2 linked regions of the Endozoicomonas sp. GU-1 genome follow. The protein of the gene in region 1 interacts with the protein of each later gene in a pairwise test. Links are inferred from orthologs where the notes say so. Each region holds a gene or a part of one and is shown on either strand. Other genes may lie near its edges.

Region 1 (7,647 bases):
AACGAACTGGAACTGGTCAATGCGGCCATGCGTGCGGGTGTTCCGTCCGATAAGGCGCTTCAGGATATGGGCATGCGCATCCGGTTGAAAGAGGTGGACGGCCTGATCAGCACACTGAGTGACAGTATCCGCTATGGATCCAGTATTGCCGATACTCTCAGAACATTTTCGGAAGATTTCCGGGATCGACGGATTCAGTCTGCGGAAGAGCAGGCGGCCAAAATTGGCACCAAAATGATCTTTCCCCTGATTCTGTTTCTGCTGCCCGCCTTTTTCCTGGTGGCGGTTGGGCCGGCAATCATGCAGCTGATCGAATCATTCAGCCAGTTTTAACCGACACCCTACCAATAAAAAGAACCTGCAAAGAAGATATGCATCGGGAAGTTACCATGCCGTTATCCATACCCGCTTTACTGCAACGCTGCTTACCAACCGAAAAGTACGGTTACCCATTACTGATATCTACACTGTTATTGGCTGGCTGCCAGGGACTGCCGCACCAGGGACTGCCGCAAAAGACATCGACGGACTCCGTTGCTGCAACAGCTCAGACGCCAGAACTTTATCAGGGTACATTGACAGCAGAGATGCTCGGTATTGAACAGAGCCTGACCATGGAGCAGGCTCTCATGAAGGGGGATATTGCCTGGTCCGGGGGAGAAACAGATCGGGCAGCGGCCTACTATGTCAGAACCATTGAGCTGGCAAACAATGCTTTAAAAGCTGAATTACAGGATGCGTTCAACCCCGAAATGGAGAATGCGGAAATAAAAGAGACAGATAACGCCAGGGATCAGGGTTATCTGGCCAGCCTGAAACTGGCAGGACTTTACCAGCAGACCGGACAGCAAGCACTGGCAGAGCGTATTTACCAACAGGTAGTGAACGATCATCCCTATCCTGTTGCGGCATTGGAAGCTCTGGGGCTTATCAGGCTGCAAGGCAGGCAAAATAAGCAGGCAGCAGCACTGCTCCACAGGGCAGTGTCACTTTGGCGACAGCAGTCTGAAAATATTGGTGAGCATTCTGAACGTAATGCGATGACTGGCTATCAGCCAATACGATCACTCAATGGTCTTGGCGTTCTTGCTGATCTGAGCAAAGATTACCAGCGGGCAGAACGCTTTTATCGGGAGGCACTGACCCTCACCTCTAATGATCCAACCCTGCTTAATAACCTGGGGTATTCACTGTACCTTGCCGGTCAATGGCCACAGGCGGAAAGCCACTTCAGAAAAGCGCTGAATATCAAGCCCGGTTATGGTCGTGCCAGCCGTAATCTTGCCTTGCTATACCTTCGTCAACATCAACAGGAAGAGGCCATCTCATTGCTCAGCACCACCATGAAGTCCTGGGAAGCCTTTAATGATGCCGGTTATCTTTCGCTACTGGCGGGAAATCAGGCATTAGCAGAACAACTGCTTAACCAGGCACTGGATCACTCGCCCAGCCATTATGAGCTTGCCTGGAAAAACCTGGGCAAGGTGCAGCAGGTGAATGAGTCTTTATCGAGTCCAGCAGACTGAACCCTCATCAGTAGGTTGCCTTCTGGAAAGGTCTCAAAAAAAAGAGCTCACAAGAGCTCTTTCAGAAGTAGAGGGTTGATCAACCCGATCAATGGGTTCCAGCACTCTGCATAAGTAACATCGCTTCCTGCTTCTGTTCATCACTGCCCTGCTCCATAACTTCCTGCAGGATTGTCGAGGCCCCTTCGCTGTCTCCCATATCCATATAAGCCCTGGCCAGATCAAGCTTGGTGGCAACCTCATCGCCATCGGAGAGGAAGTCCAGGTCATCATCCAGAGAAGCTTCAAGGCTGGAACCGCCTTCATCGGAGAAAGCGGCCTGACTATCCCGGGCAAGCACATCGTCTGACTCAACACCAAAATCAAGGTCATCCAGATCATCAAGCCCGCTGGTCTCAAACTGTTCAGCGGCTTCAGGCTCTTCATCCAGATCAAAATCATCCAGGTCAAAGTCCAGGTCATCCAGAGAGTCTAATCCCTGCTCATCACCATCCAGCCCAAGGCCATCCAGATCAAGGTCTGGTATTCCATCAATCTCGTCTGGCGCTGAAACACCTGCAAATGCGTCAGGGAATCGGGCCTTGAACTCCTCCGCTGCACGCATGGCAGCCGCATCGCCGGTTGCCTCCAGATCGGCTAAGGCCTGGTTGAACTTTTCAAGATCGCCACTTTCTGAATGAACCTCAACAAGCTTCAGCTTAAGGTCAGACCTTCCCGGTTCATTGAAGATTGCCTGAGTCAATAGTTCCTCAGCCTGATCCAGGCGACCATAGGCAATATAAATATCGGCTTCACTCAGCGGGTCTTCGGTCTGCCCAGTGGTTTCCCCATCAGCGTCTACTTCATTAATGATCGAATCATCGATGGCCAGCGCTTCATCAAACTTAAGCTCATCCTCTGCGCTGGGAGAGGCTGTTGGCTTTGGGGAGGCATCAATCGGTACCTCCTTATTCAAATTGACAGGTTGAATGTCAACATCTTCGTCGTCCAGCGCTTCCTGCTGTTTCCTGCGCCGCTGATAAAAGAGCCAGCCAGCGCCTCCCAATGGTATCAAAGCCAGCAGGAGCATGATCAGAGGGTTACCAAAGAGCGTAGACATCATGCCCGGGGATGCTGTCTCTGCCTGGCGCTGGGAGGGTAACGACCGGGACTGGTTTTGCAAGGCCGCCATCTGATCGTCTTTTAAGGCAACCAGGCGCTTCAGGGTAGCAATCTGATCATCCAGATCTTTCAACCGGCTCTTGAGCTCGGCATTCTCCCGGCTCAGCTTATCAAGCTGTTCACGGGTCATGGCCAGCTCGGTCTGCAACACGGCATTGCCACCGGCGGCATCGCCACCGAGATCCTGCCCACGACCGCTGGCTGCATCACCGGAAACGATGGCCAGCTGACCATCCAGAGACTTGCGGGAATCCGAGGCGACGGATGACGTTCGCCTGGTAGCATCCAGTTGCGCAACCTGGCTGCGCCCACGCCACTCACGATTCTGCCTGGATACATCGGCAACGGCTTCACGGACCGTCAGACTGGTCATCTCATTACGACCCGGAATCCGCAGGACCTGCCCGCTCTTGAGGCGATTAATATTGTTATCAATAAATGCCTGTGGGTTGCCACGCTGAATCGCCAGCATGGTTTGCTGTACCGACACTTCGGAGTCGGGGCGCACTTTCTCAGCGATTTCCCAGAGGCTGTCATTTCTGTTCACCCGGTAAGTCCCGGGTGTGCTGCTCAAATCTGAAGAGGCATCATCGCGACGGGAGGAGACACGCTGGACCGGTTGCCGCTGAACGGAATCACGATATTCAACGGCTTCCTGGGACGGCGCATAGTTGCGGTTTATCCGGTTACCATTGGCCCTGGGCGGCTGGTCCCACACAGGGTTAGACCCATAATGGGGCGGAATGGATGGCTTGACAACAGGGGCTGACGTTTGACCATTGAAGGCCGGAGGATCAAGTAGAAGCGTATACTCCTTCAACAGGCGACCACTTGGCCAGTGCACCTCCACCAGGAAATTCAGATAAGGCTCATGGACCGGGCTGTCACTGGTGACCTTGATCAAACCTTTGCCATCAGGGCCAACTTTGGTGGTAAACCGCAGATTATTCAAAATGAAAGGACGTTCAACACCGGCCCGCTCAAAGTCTGTTTTGCTGGCCAGGTTAGAGAGGATCTCGTTGCGAGTGAGATCATTGACCTGCATTAACTCTATCTCAGCCACCAGGGGCTGATTCAAAGCTGAATACAGCTTCACCTCCCCCAGACCCAGCGCATGGGAATTCATTGCAGCGATTCCCCCTGCCAGCGCTGACATCACTACGACAAGTTTTTGCAGTTTCATCATGAATCCTTGTTTTATGCGTAGACTGTTTGAGCCCCTTCTGCCTTCAGCTGTAAAGAAAGCAGCCCCCCCCTTCTCGATACAGCGAGGAACCCCAAGCAGTTAAACTAAGTTATCACTTAGCAAAGTCTTTGATCAATAACCCAATTAATTCAACAGCATGAACAGCACTTCTCTTGAAGCTATCGGCCACCATCCAGAAACTCAAGTCGGTTGCATAATCTGATTGCTGCCGGAGTTTGCCAATATGCAGCTGATCGCTTCCCGCAGCGTCTTCAAGGGTAGGCATGCCAGGGCCATCAGCCGCTACTATTTCAGGGAGTTCTGATAGTAAAGACTGTATTTCCTGAAAATCAACCGGTTGGACAGTATCCAGATCAACAACATAACTGTCACCGAAAAATACCGGGGCTGTGATGCAGGTCACACGGATGTCCAACTCCTCTCCCAAAGCCACTAGCAGCTCATTGCGCATATCGGCTTCATTGCCGATTTTCTCACCCTCTTCGGCATCAACTTCCGGAATCAGGTTGTAGGCCAGGCGAGCGGAAAAATCACCCTGCTCTGCTGGCTTGCCGTTCAGCAGCTCAATGGTTTGCTTACGCAGGGTATCGACACCCTTTTTACCAAGAGCCGCCACTGGCTGCATAACCACCAGATTGATACGGCTGAGAGTAAACCGCTGGTGCAGCTTTTGCAGCAGAGGAAGTAAGCAGGCAACAGCAGATCCGGGTACGGCAAAGTAACGGTTATCTATTGCCTCTTCGATAAAATGCCTGTTTAAGTCAACCATCACCGGCACGGTATAACCCTGGGATGCAGCCCCCTTTGCCGCATCAATAATAACACAGCCGCTCTCAACGGCCTGGGTCATCAACTGGGCATTTCGCTGACACCCGGCGGGCATCACCAGAAAATCAGTGGCGGAAAAGTCGGCTTCATCAGCGGGAATAAATTCCAGTGTTTCGCCATGAAACTCAACGGAACCTGAAGCCTGTGCAGACTCCACAAGCGGATAAAGGCTCATTACCGGTAGCGGCTTACCATCCAACAGTGATTCTTCCAGTTGCCGAACCAGAGTTTCACCAGCCAGTGTGTCGGCAGCGTAAATAGCAATATTGTATGTTCGGTTCATGGATAAAAGGCCCCGCAAGCCAGAGAAAGTATGGGCATTGTTGACCTTGTGTCAGCCAGCACCACATAAATGATAAAAAACCATCGACTTTATACAGGGCGTTGATATCAGGCAAGCAGTTTCAGGCCGTTCCCCTGGAAAGTTTGAAATGTCCCCGGGCGGTTGTTCGATCTGCTCCTTCATTGCATATGCTCCTGCACTGGCTTCATGGAGTGTTGTCCTATTCGCATAAAGGTGCCTACGGCATGGGCAATGGGTTGATCACGGTGTTCCTGGTAGGCAAAACCGCGGGTAAAGACCATGGAACGGGTTATATGATAAGCCTCGGCAAATGCCCGGACCGGCTTACCGGGCTGAGCGGTGGTCATATGGTCAATACGCAGATCCAGTGTCGGGCAGGCTTCCAGCTGCTCCATACGGGTATACACGGAAATGCCGCAACAGGAGTCCATCAGGGTGGTAATGGCGCCAGAGTGAATGACGCCGGTTTCCGGGTTCCCTATCAGTCGGTTGTCGTAGGGCATTTCCAGTTCAATGCCGTTACGATCCGCTTTGACCAATGACATATTCAGATGCAGGCAGTGGGGAATAACTTTGACAAAATTGCTGGCAAAGTCTGTTAGCTGTTGTTCCGTTAACATAATTCATTTTTTCTGATTATTTGTTATTTATACAGTGGCAGTAAGACACGAAGTAACGGGAATGCTTCATGTCTTTCACCTTTAGTATGAAACCTCTGTTGTCTATAGAACGCTATTTCAATACAGAAGCAGACACTCAGAGCAATATGGTCAACATACGACGCAGTGGCTCTGCCGCTCCCCACAACAGCTGATCACCCACAGTAAATGCCGTCAGATAGTCAGGTCCCATATTCAATTTGCGCAGGCGGCCCACCGGAATATCCAGACGGCCGGTGACCGCTGCGGGTGTCAACTGATGCATGGTCTCTTCCCGGTGGTTTGGAACCACGGATACCCAGTCATTGGCACCGGCAATCATCGCGTCAATATCCGCCATCGGAATATCGTTACGCAGCTTGATGGTCAATGCCTGACTGTGACAGCGCATGGCTCCAATGCGAACACAGATACCATCCACAGGAACCGGTGCAGCCTGGAGCCCGAGAATCTTGTTGGTCTCAGACTGAGCCTTCCACTCTTCGCGGCTCTGGCCATTATCCAGCTCTTTATCAATGTAAGGAATCAGGCTGCCTGCCAGTGGCACACCAAACTCACTTTGCGGAAGATCAGCGCTTCTTAATAAGGAAGAGGTCTTACGATCAATATCCAGAATCGCACTGGCCGGGTCAGCCAGCTCGGCAGCAACGTTGCTCTGGATAGAGCCCATCTGGCTGATCAGCTCACGCATATTTCTGGCACCGGCACCACTGGCGGCCTGATAGGTCATGGCACTGACCCACTCCACGGCATTGTGCTGAAAGAGCCCGCCGATGGCCATCAACATCAGGGAAACGGTGCAGTTACCACCGATAAAATTTTTAACACCATCATTCAGCGCACGGTCAATCACAGCACGGTTGACGGGATCAAGAATAATCACAGCATCGTCGTTCATCCGCAGGGAGGAAGCGGCATCAATCCAGTATCCCTGCCAGCCACTGTCACGCAATGGCTGGAAAACTTTGCCGGTATAATCACCACCCTGGCAGGAAATAATAGCGTCCATTTCTCTGAGAGCGTCTATATCATGGGCATTCTGAAGGTCGCCCACAGGCACACCAACATCAGGTCCGGGCTGACCCAGTTGCGAGGTGGTGAAGAAGACCGGCTCGACACCCTTGCCCTGTAAACGGGCAAAGTCGTTTTCTTTCTGCATACGCTCCATTAATACGGAGCCCACCATGCCTCGCCAGCCAACAAAACCTACTTTTTTCATACTGCGCTCCCCCGAAAAAACGGCCCCTGCTCAAAACAGACAACAGAAGCCGCCAACATTATATATTTGTTATGCATTTAACAAACAGTCAACAACCGCATCACCCATTGCAGCGGTGCCCACCAACTGACAACCTTCAGAGGCGATATCCCCGGTACGATAGCCTTTATCCAGAACATCGCTGACCGCTTTTTCAATGGCATCCGCAGCGACAGCTTCGGCCAACGAATAGCGAAGCAACATCGCCAGGGACAAAATCTGCGCCAGAGGGTTCGCCTTGTTCTCCCCGGCGATATCCGGTGCCGAACCGTGCACCGGCTCATACATTCCCTGGTTCTTTTCGTTCAGGGAGGCTGATGGCAACATACCAATCGAGCCGGTCAACATTGCCGCACAGTCGCTGAGGATGTCACCGAACATATTACCGGTCACCATCACATCAAACTGTTTCGGAGCCCGAACCAGCTGCATGGCGGCATTATCAACGTACATATGGCTCAGCTCAACATCGTTGTAACCGGCAGACTCGGCAATAACCACCTCCCGCCAGAGACCGGTCACTTCAAGCACGTTGGACTTGTCCACCGAACAGAGTCGTCCACCCCGCTTTCGGGCTGCATCAAAAGCCACCCTGGCGATACGACGGATTTCAGACTCCCGATAGACGTAGGTGTTATAACCTTCCCGTTCGCCATTTTCCAGGGTACGGACGCCACGGGGCTCACCAAAATAGATGCCCCCGG
Region 2 (7,441 bases), 2.5 Mb from region 1 along the record:
TCTTCACGGGCAGCAATAAAGAAGACTTCATCGTCCACCTCGATCACGGTGTTCCCCTTGGGCATGATGGCATTGCCACGGCGGAAAATGGCGGCAACCCGGGTATCCACATTGGGCATGTGTTCACGGATATAACGAAGCTCGTGACCCACCAGCGGGCCGCCATAATAAGCCTTCATAGCCACCAGCTGGACACGACCCTCGGCAAAATCGAGAACCTGAAGGGCTCCGGGACGCTCCAGCAGTCGGTTGATGTAGTTAGTAACCACTTGCTCCGGGCTGATAAGAACATCAATCGGCAGTGCGGCATTGGCAAACAGGCTCTCATTTTTCAGGTAAGCGGCCTGACGGATACGGGCAATTTTGGACGGCGTGTGGAACAGTGTGTAGGCAATCTGGCAGGCCACCATATTCACTTCATCACTGTTGGTGACCGCCACCAGCATATCGGCTTCATCGGCCCCAGCCTGTTTCAGAACCCCGGGAAACGATGCCTTGCCCTGGATGGTTCGTATATCGATTTTATCCTGCAGCTCACGAAGTCGCGTGGCATCGGTATCGACCACGGTAATGTCATTTTCCTCACTGGCCAGGTTTTCTGCCAGTGTGCCACCCACCTGACCGGCACCGAGAATGATAATTTTCATTTAGGAATCCATCTTTACCATCAGGCTGTAAAAAAATCCGTCGCCGCTGTTTACAGAGCTGCCAGAGCCGGGAAAAAGCTGCTTGCCAAACCCGGTATCGTGACCCCATGGACCGTCAATGGACTGCAATCTGGCGTCGGGTGTTTCTGACAGGAACTGCTCAATCTGCAGATGGTTTTCCTGAGGCATGATGGAACAGGTGGCGTAAAGTAACGTGCCGCCGGGTTTCAACAGCGGCCAGATAGCCTTGAGGATTTTCTGTTGCAGCTGAGCCAGTGCATCAATATCTTCTGCCTTTCTCAGCAGTTTGATATCCGGGTGGCGACGAATAACGCCGGTTGCTGAGCAGGGGGCATCCAGAAGAATGTGGTCGTATGCCTTGCCCGGGAACCAGCTGTCGGGATCTGTCGCGTCACCGCACAGAACATTCGCCGTCAAACCCAGTCTTTGCAGATTTTCAGCCACTCTTTCCAGGCGGACGCTATCGGCATCCAGTGCATCCACGGTAATATCCGGGTTCAGTTCCAGCAAGTGACAGGTCTTGCCCCCCGGCGCACAGCAGGCATCGAGAATATGATCACCGGGTTTTGCCGATATCAAGGTCGCTGCCAGCTGGGCTGATTCGTCCTGAACACTGGCAGCTCCTTCATGAAACATGGGTAGTTTGTCCACGGCACTGGGCCTGACCAGGGTGATGGCCTGTGGAGCAATTTTGGACTGTTTCGCCGTGATACAGTCATCCAGCAGTTTTTTCAGGTATCTGGCGGGCTTGATCTTCTGTTCATTAACCCGGAGGGTCATGGGAGGAGGCTGATTGTTACCCGTGAGAATGGCTTGATAATCCTCTGGCCAGGCCCGTTTAATGGTATTGATCAGCCATTTCGGGTGTGACCAGTCGCACACCGGGCTGCGCTCTTCCAGGTCATGCAACTCTTCAACCCGGCGCTGGGCATTTCTGAGAATGCCATTGACCAGGCCCCTGGCCCAGGCCTTACCCATGGTCCGGGTTACCTGTACCGTCTCACCAATGGCGGCATGGGGTGGAATGCGGGTAAAGAACAGTTGATACAGACCAACCAGAATCAGGTTATGAATGTCCTGCTCTTTTTCTTTCAGGGGTTTCTCGGTGAGAAACTTAAGCCAGGCATCCAGCCGGTGGTAGTAACGGAGTGTGCCATAGGAAAGCTCAGCCAATAATGGCTGGTCTTTTTTTGACAGTTTTTCCTGCAACTGCGGCAGTACACTGCCCAGTGATTCGCCCAGAGTTACCCGGGTGATCGCCCGTGCTGCCAGCTGTCGAACAGAAGATTGTTTAGCCATATCAGGTAAAAAAGCGCCTAACTGAATTGTTTTCCGGTGCTGAACATCGCTTTTTTGCTGTTCAGCAGCTCCTGCACCGTCATTGCACGGCTTCCAGCCAACTGCAGCCGTTTAATGCGCAGGGTGCCTTCATGGCAGGCAATATCCAGACCCTCTTTATCAGCCTTGATCAGGGTTCCCGGTGCTTCGGTTGTGCCTTCTTCCAGGGCTATTGCTTCCCAGACACGGATGTTCGTGTCATCCAACGCGGTGATCGCCACAGGCCAGGGATTGAATGCCCGAATCTGCCGGTCCAGGGCCTGTGCGGATGTTTGCCAGTCCAGCCGTGCTTCTTCTTTACTCATCTTATGGGCGTAGTTTGCCAGGTTGTCATCCTGTTTTTCCGGATGAATATGGCCAGCGGCAATGTCATCAAGCGACTGAACAAGAGCAGGCTGACCCACTGCAATCAGACGGTCATGAAGGTCCGATGCGGTATCGGTTGGGTGGATGGGGCAAAAAGCTTTCAGCAACATGTCGCCGGTATCCAGTCCGGCGTCCATCTGCATAATGGTGACACCGGACTCAGTGTCACCGGCTTCAATAGCCCGCTGAATCGGGGCTGCTCCGCGCCATCTTGGCAAAATGGAGCCATGCACATTAATACAGCCCAGCTTTGGAGTGTCGAGCACCGCCTGTGGCAGAATCAAACCATAGGCAACCACCACCATCAGATCTGCATCCAGAGCGGCAAGTTCCTGCTGAGCGTCTGCATTTCTCAGGGACTTTGGCTGGAAAACGGGAATATTGTGGGTAACAGCTAGGGATTTGACCGGTGAGGGCAGGAGTTTCTGACCACGCCCTGCAGGTCTGTCCGGCTGGCTATAGACGGCGATCACCTGGTGTTGACTATCCAGAATGGCCTGAAGGTGTGCACTGGCAAACTCAGGGGTTCCGGCAAAGATAATTCGAAGGCTTTTCATCAGTGTTTTCTTTTGCCAAGCTTTTTCCTGATACGGTCCTGTTTCAGGCGGGACAGCGTGTCGATAAACAGTTTTCCTTCCAGGTGATCCAGCTCGTGCTGGACACAGACCGCTGCCAGTCCGTCGTAATCCCGTGTGTACTCATTGCCATCGCGATCTAAAGCGGTGAGTCTCACTTGAGCGTAGCGGTCCAGCAGTTCATAAAAGCCGGGGACTGATAGACAGCCTTCCTGGAAGTCGGACTTTTCATCGCCGATGGGCTCATAGCCTGGGTTGATAAGCACCTGGGGCTCGTTACCCTCTTCAGAAAGATCCATAACCACGATGCGCTGATGAATATCCACCTGGGTTGCCGCCAGACCCACGCCCTTGGCGTCGTACATGGTCTCCAGCATGTCATCAACGATACGTCGAATGTCGTCATTGACCTCCGCTACAGGTTTGGCAACCGTACGAAGTCTTTGGTCAGGGTATTCAAGTATTTCCAGTAGAGCCATCAGTGATCTCAGGTGAGGCAGTCGATAATGAAGTTTGTTGACCTTTCAGTATATCTGCAAATTCAGTCTGTACCTAGCCGGACTTATTCCGCCTGCCACCAGGTATTGATGATCATTGGGTAATCCGTGGTTATTGCCGGTCGCTTGATATTGCTCTGGAGGGCAAGTCTGACTTTGCCAAAGTACCAGAGTGGAATACCGTAGTGATTCCAAAGCAGCACCCGGTCAAGGCTGTGAATAATGGTTTCCAGCTCTTTCTGACTCCCGGCTCTTGGTATTTTCTCCAGCAGCGCATCAATCACCGGGTTTTTGATACCGGCCAGATTCTGGGTATCGGGTATATCCGCATTACTGGAGTGAAAGTACCTGAATAGCTCACTGCCCAGCGAGAGTCCCAGGGAATAGGCATTACCCATGGTATCAAAATCCAGCTTTCTCACTCGCTGTAAATAGTTGCTGATGTCGAGAACCCGGTATTTCAGCTCAATACCGATGCTGGCCAGGTTCTTTTTAAATGGCAAAACAAGCCTGTCCGCCAGATGACTGGAAGTGATCAGCTCAAACGTCAGCGGTTCTTGCTGTTGGTTGACCAGTTTGCCCCCCTTGAACTGCCAGCCTGCTTCATTCAATAGTGCCAGAGCCTGTTGCTGTTGGGCTCTGATCGAACCATCGCCCCGGGTTTTGGGGGATAAAAATGGCTGATGGAACAGGGCATCGGGCAGTTGCGTGCGAAATGGGGCTAACAGCGCCTGTTCATGGGCAGAGGGCAGACCTGAAGCGGCGTATATGGAGTTTGGAAAGTAACTGTTGGCCCGGACATAGGCGTTTTCAAACAGTGTCCGATTGCTCCACTCAAAATCCAGCAGATAGCCAAGCGCTTTTCTTACCCGAATATCATTAAAGGGAGCCCGGCGGGTGTTGAACACGACCATTGGGCTGCCAATAATCATTTTGGTTGGAATTTCAGCCTTTATCACTTTGCCAGAGATGATGTCGGGAAAGTTGTAGGCTCTGGTCCAGTTTTTGGCAATGGGTTCAAAATAGAGGCTAAGCGCCCCGGATTTAAAAGCTTCAAAGGCGGTGGTCAGATCCCGATAGAAATAGAGCGTGATCTGATCGAAGTTGTATTTGCCCCGGTTTACCGGCAGATCCTTCCCCCAGTAATCCTTAACCCGGGTAAAGGTAACCGATGACCCTCCTTCCACATGGGTGATTTTGTAGGGGCCACTGCCCAGTGGCGGCGTCAGTCTGGATTTTCCGTTAAGCCCGTCTTGCCAGTAGTGCACAGGCAGAACTGGCAGCTCGGCAGCACAGAACAGTTGATCCCGGTTGCCAGACCTCTTGAAGTGAAAGCGAACCCGGTGTTGATCAAGAACCTCAACACGCGCAATGGGCTTAAGCTGAATCTGATATTTGACCGGGCCTTTGGCGCGCAGGTACTCAAAAGAGAACGCAACGTCCTCTGCCGTAATCGAATGGCCATCATGAAAGCGGGCGTTGGGGTGGAGGTTAAAGGTTATCCATTGGCTGTCGTCAGGGTACTCCACTGATTGGGCAATCAGGCCATAAGCAGAGCGGGCTTCATCGCCGGTCGGACTGTAAGCGCCCGTCCCCACCATCAGGGGTTCGTTCAAACCGAGAAAACCCAGAGTAAAAAATCGCAGCGGTGAGATTTGGGAGATGTGGGTTCCGGTTTGGGAATATGGATTTAACGTATCAAAGACACCAATGGCGGCAATATTCAGTTTGCCTCTTTTCGGGGCATGAGGATTGACGTAATCGAAGTGACTGAAGCCTTCCGGGTATTTAAGATCGTCAAATCGTGAGAGTCCGTGTGACTTATGCAGGATGGGCGTTTCTGCCATCACCAGCAAACTGACAACAGAGGCTAACACTGCCAGAAACATCAGGCTGTTCTGTTTCAAAGTCGCTCCTTTATCCAGGCCGCTCCTTTATCAAAGCCACACCGGGATACTGGCTCAGGAAACTACAACAACAACTAATAGTAGCCTTATTCTTCCTGATCCAGCGCTGAGAATGCAGGGCGATTTATGTGACCTGATCTTGAGAATCAGATATGAACGCCGAGAACTAACAGAGAGCCGATTGCCCACAGGCTGAAGCGGTTGATACACTGTTCGGATGGTCTAAGCGAAGAAAATCTGGTGTGGCACACAAAAACTCAACAGGCCCTAACGTAAACTAAAAACTATTCAAGGGATCGGGACGACAATGAGACGCTTTGCTCTGGCAGGAATCCTGCTTTGCATGTCTTCACTGGGACTGGCATTCGATAGCCCGGTAAAGGCAGACTCCCCCAGCAGGTACACCGTTGAGAAAGGCGATACCCTCTGGGATATATCCACTACGTTTCTGGACAGCCCCTGGTTATGGCCGGAAATCTGGCACGCTAACCCCCAGATAGAGAATCCCCATCTGATTTACCCTGGCGATGTCGTCAGTCTGGTTTATATCAATGGCCAGCCCAGGCTGATGATTGCCAGTCGCGGGAAGCCAGGTCGAACGATTAAATTAACACCAAAAATCCGGGTGAAGCCCGGAGAGTCAGCAATCCCGGCGATTCCTTTGAGTGCTGTGCAAAGTTATTTAAAGGGCGGTCATGTCTTTTCCAGCGAGGAGCAGCTGAATAACGCACCTTATGTGTTTGCTGCGAAAGATGGCAAATTGGCTTCAGGGGCCGGGGATAAAATATACGCACGGGGCGATTTTGCCGGGCACAACCTGCGATTTGATGTCGTCCGCCGTGGTCAGCAGATTGTTGACCCGGAAACCGATGAATTGCTGGGGCTTATTGGTATTGATGTGGGAACCATCAACTTGAGTCATGTCAGGGAAGGGGTTGCCTCCATGGTCGTGCAGGAAAGTAACATGGAGATGAAACCCGGTGACCGGGTGGTCAGCCAGGATGCCAGCGGATTGGTCACGACGTTTTTTCCAAGAGCGCCGACTGCACCTTTAGAAGGCATTGTCACCGCTAGCCTGAACAACACCAAAAAGGTTTCCAAGTTTGATACGGTGGTTATCAACAAAGGAGAACGGGAACGTCTCAGGCAGGGGGATGTCCTGGCCGTCTATCGAAAGACACAGGAAGCCCTGGACCCATTTACCAATGAACAGGTTACTCTGCCATCCGAGAGAATCGGTTTGGTGATGGTTTATCGACCTTTTGAAAAAATGAGCTATGGTATTGTGCTATCAGCTAAAGAGGATATTGAAGTTGGCTATATCCTCCGGAGCCCACAACCATAAGTAACCATTTATTCAAACAACAGCCCGAATGTTTACGGGTGCTTCATTGGATGTGTGGCTTATTCGGACAGAGCTGTTAATAACCAGAATAAGCCACACAACTCCGGAAAGAGAATTCAATGATATACACTGATACCAACCAGAAGGACTGGTTACAACTGCTCCCCTGGCTAACCCTTTCCCTGATTCCGGGGCTGGGCCCCATCAAATCCAGCCAGCTTATCGACAAATTCCAACATCCCAGCCAGCTTTTTTCCGTACCATTTAACCAACTGAAAGAGATTATTCCGGAGAAACTGGCCAGTTTGCTGGTCAATGCCCACAGAGACCCATCTATTCAGAAACAGTTGCACCTGACACAGACATGGCTGGAAGCCAGTCAGGCCCATACCATTGTGACACCGGACTCCCATCTCTATCCCAAAGCGCTGAAAGAGCTGCCTGATGCACCGGTTGTGCTCTACGTCATTGGTAACAGTCAGCTAATCAGTGAGCCACAGCTGGGCGTTGTCGGTAGCCGAAGGCCGACACCCAATGGTCGCCGGGTGGCCCGGGAGTTTTGTGAACACTTATCAAGAAGTGGCCTGGTGATTACCAGTGGTATGGCACTGGGAATCGATGCGGCGGCCCACCAGGGCGCACTGGGTTGTTATGGTGCGACAGTCGCCGTGTTGGGTACCGGTGTGGATCAGGTTTATCCGGCAAGGCATGAGGATCTTTATCAGTTGATTGCCAGTCAGGGGGC

What was found.
Region 2: the proteins of O3276_RS05210 (region 1) and def interact in binary tests that used the Escherichia coli proteins (3 or more experiments, as listed by UniProt). The link is inferred for Endozoicomonas sp. GU-1 from one-to-one orthologs.

What each region holds. Positions count from the first base shown.
Region 1 is NZ_CP114771.1:1,268,783-1,276,429, forward strand. What follows is about bases 2,996-5,952. They hold O3276_RS05210 (Asd/ArgC dimerization domain-containing protein), read right to left. Parts: upstream 5,006-5,952; coding sequence 3,986-5,005; downstream 2,996-3,985. Other genes in these bases: O3276_RS05205 (motility hub landmark protein FimV), read right to left, coding at 2,996-3,873; O3276_RS05215 (PaaI family thioesterase), read right to left, coding at 5,185-5,646; asd (aspartate-semialdehyde dehydrogenase), read right to left, coding at 5,783-5,952. In the rest of the region: O3276_RS05195 (type II secretion system F family protein), read left to right, coding at 1-333; O3276_RS05200 (tetratricopeptide repeat protein), read left to right, coding at 372-1,526; more of O3276_RS05205, read right to left, coding at 1,615-2,995; more of asd, read right to left, coding at 5,953-6,904; leuB (3-isopropylmalate dehydrogenase), read right to left, coding at 6,974-7,647.
Region 2 is NZ_CP114771.1:3,752,721-3,760,161, forward strand. Bases 1,678-4,428 are described here. They hold def (peptide deformylase), read right to left. Parts: upstream 3,427-4,428; coding sequence 2,929-3,426; downstream 1,678-2,928. Other genes in these bases: rsmB (16S rRNA (cytosine(967)-C(5))-methyltransferase RsmB), read right to left, coding at 1,678-1,967; fmt (methionyl-tRNA formyltransferase), read right to left, coding at 1,985-2,929; O3276_RS15715 (extracellular solute-binding protein), read right to left, coding at 3,510-4,428. Also shown: Trk system potassium transporter TrkA, read right to left, coding at 1-647; more of rsmB, read right to left, coding at 648-1,677; more of O3276_RS15715, read right to left, coding at 4,429-5,351; O3276_RS15720 (LysM peptidoglycan-binding domain-containing protein), read left to right, coding at 5,695-6,696; DNA-processing protein DprA, read left to right, coding at 6,816-7,441. UniProt on the Escherichia coli protein: Removes the formyl group from the N-terminal Met of newly synthesized proteins. Requires at least a dipeptide for an efficient rate of reaction. N-terminal L-methionine is a prerequisite for activity but the enzyme has broad specificity at other positions.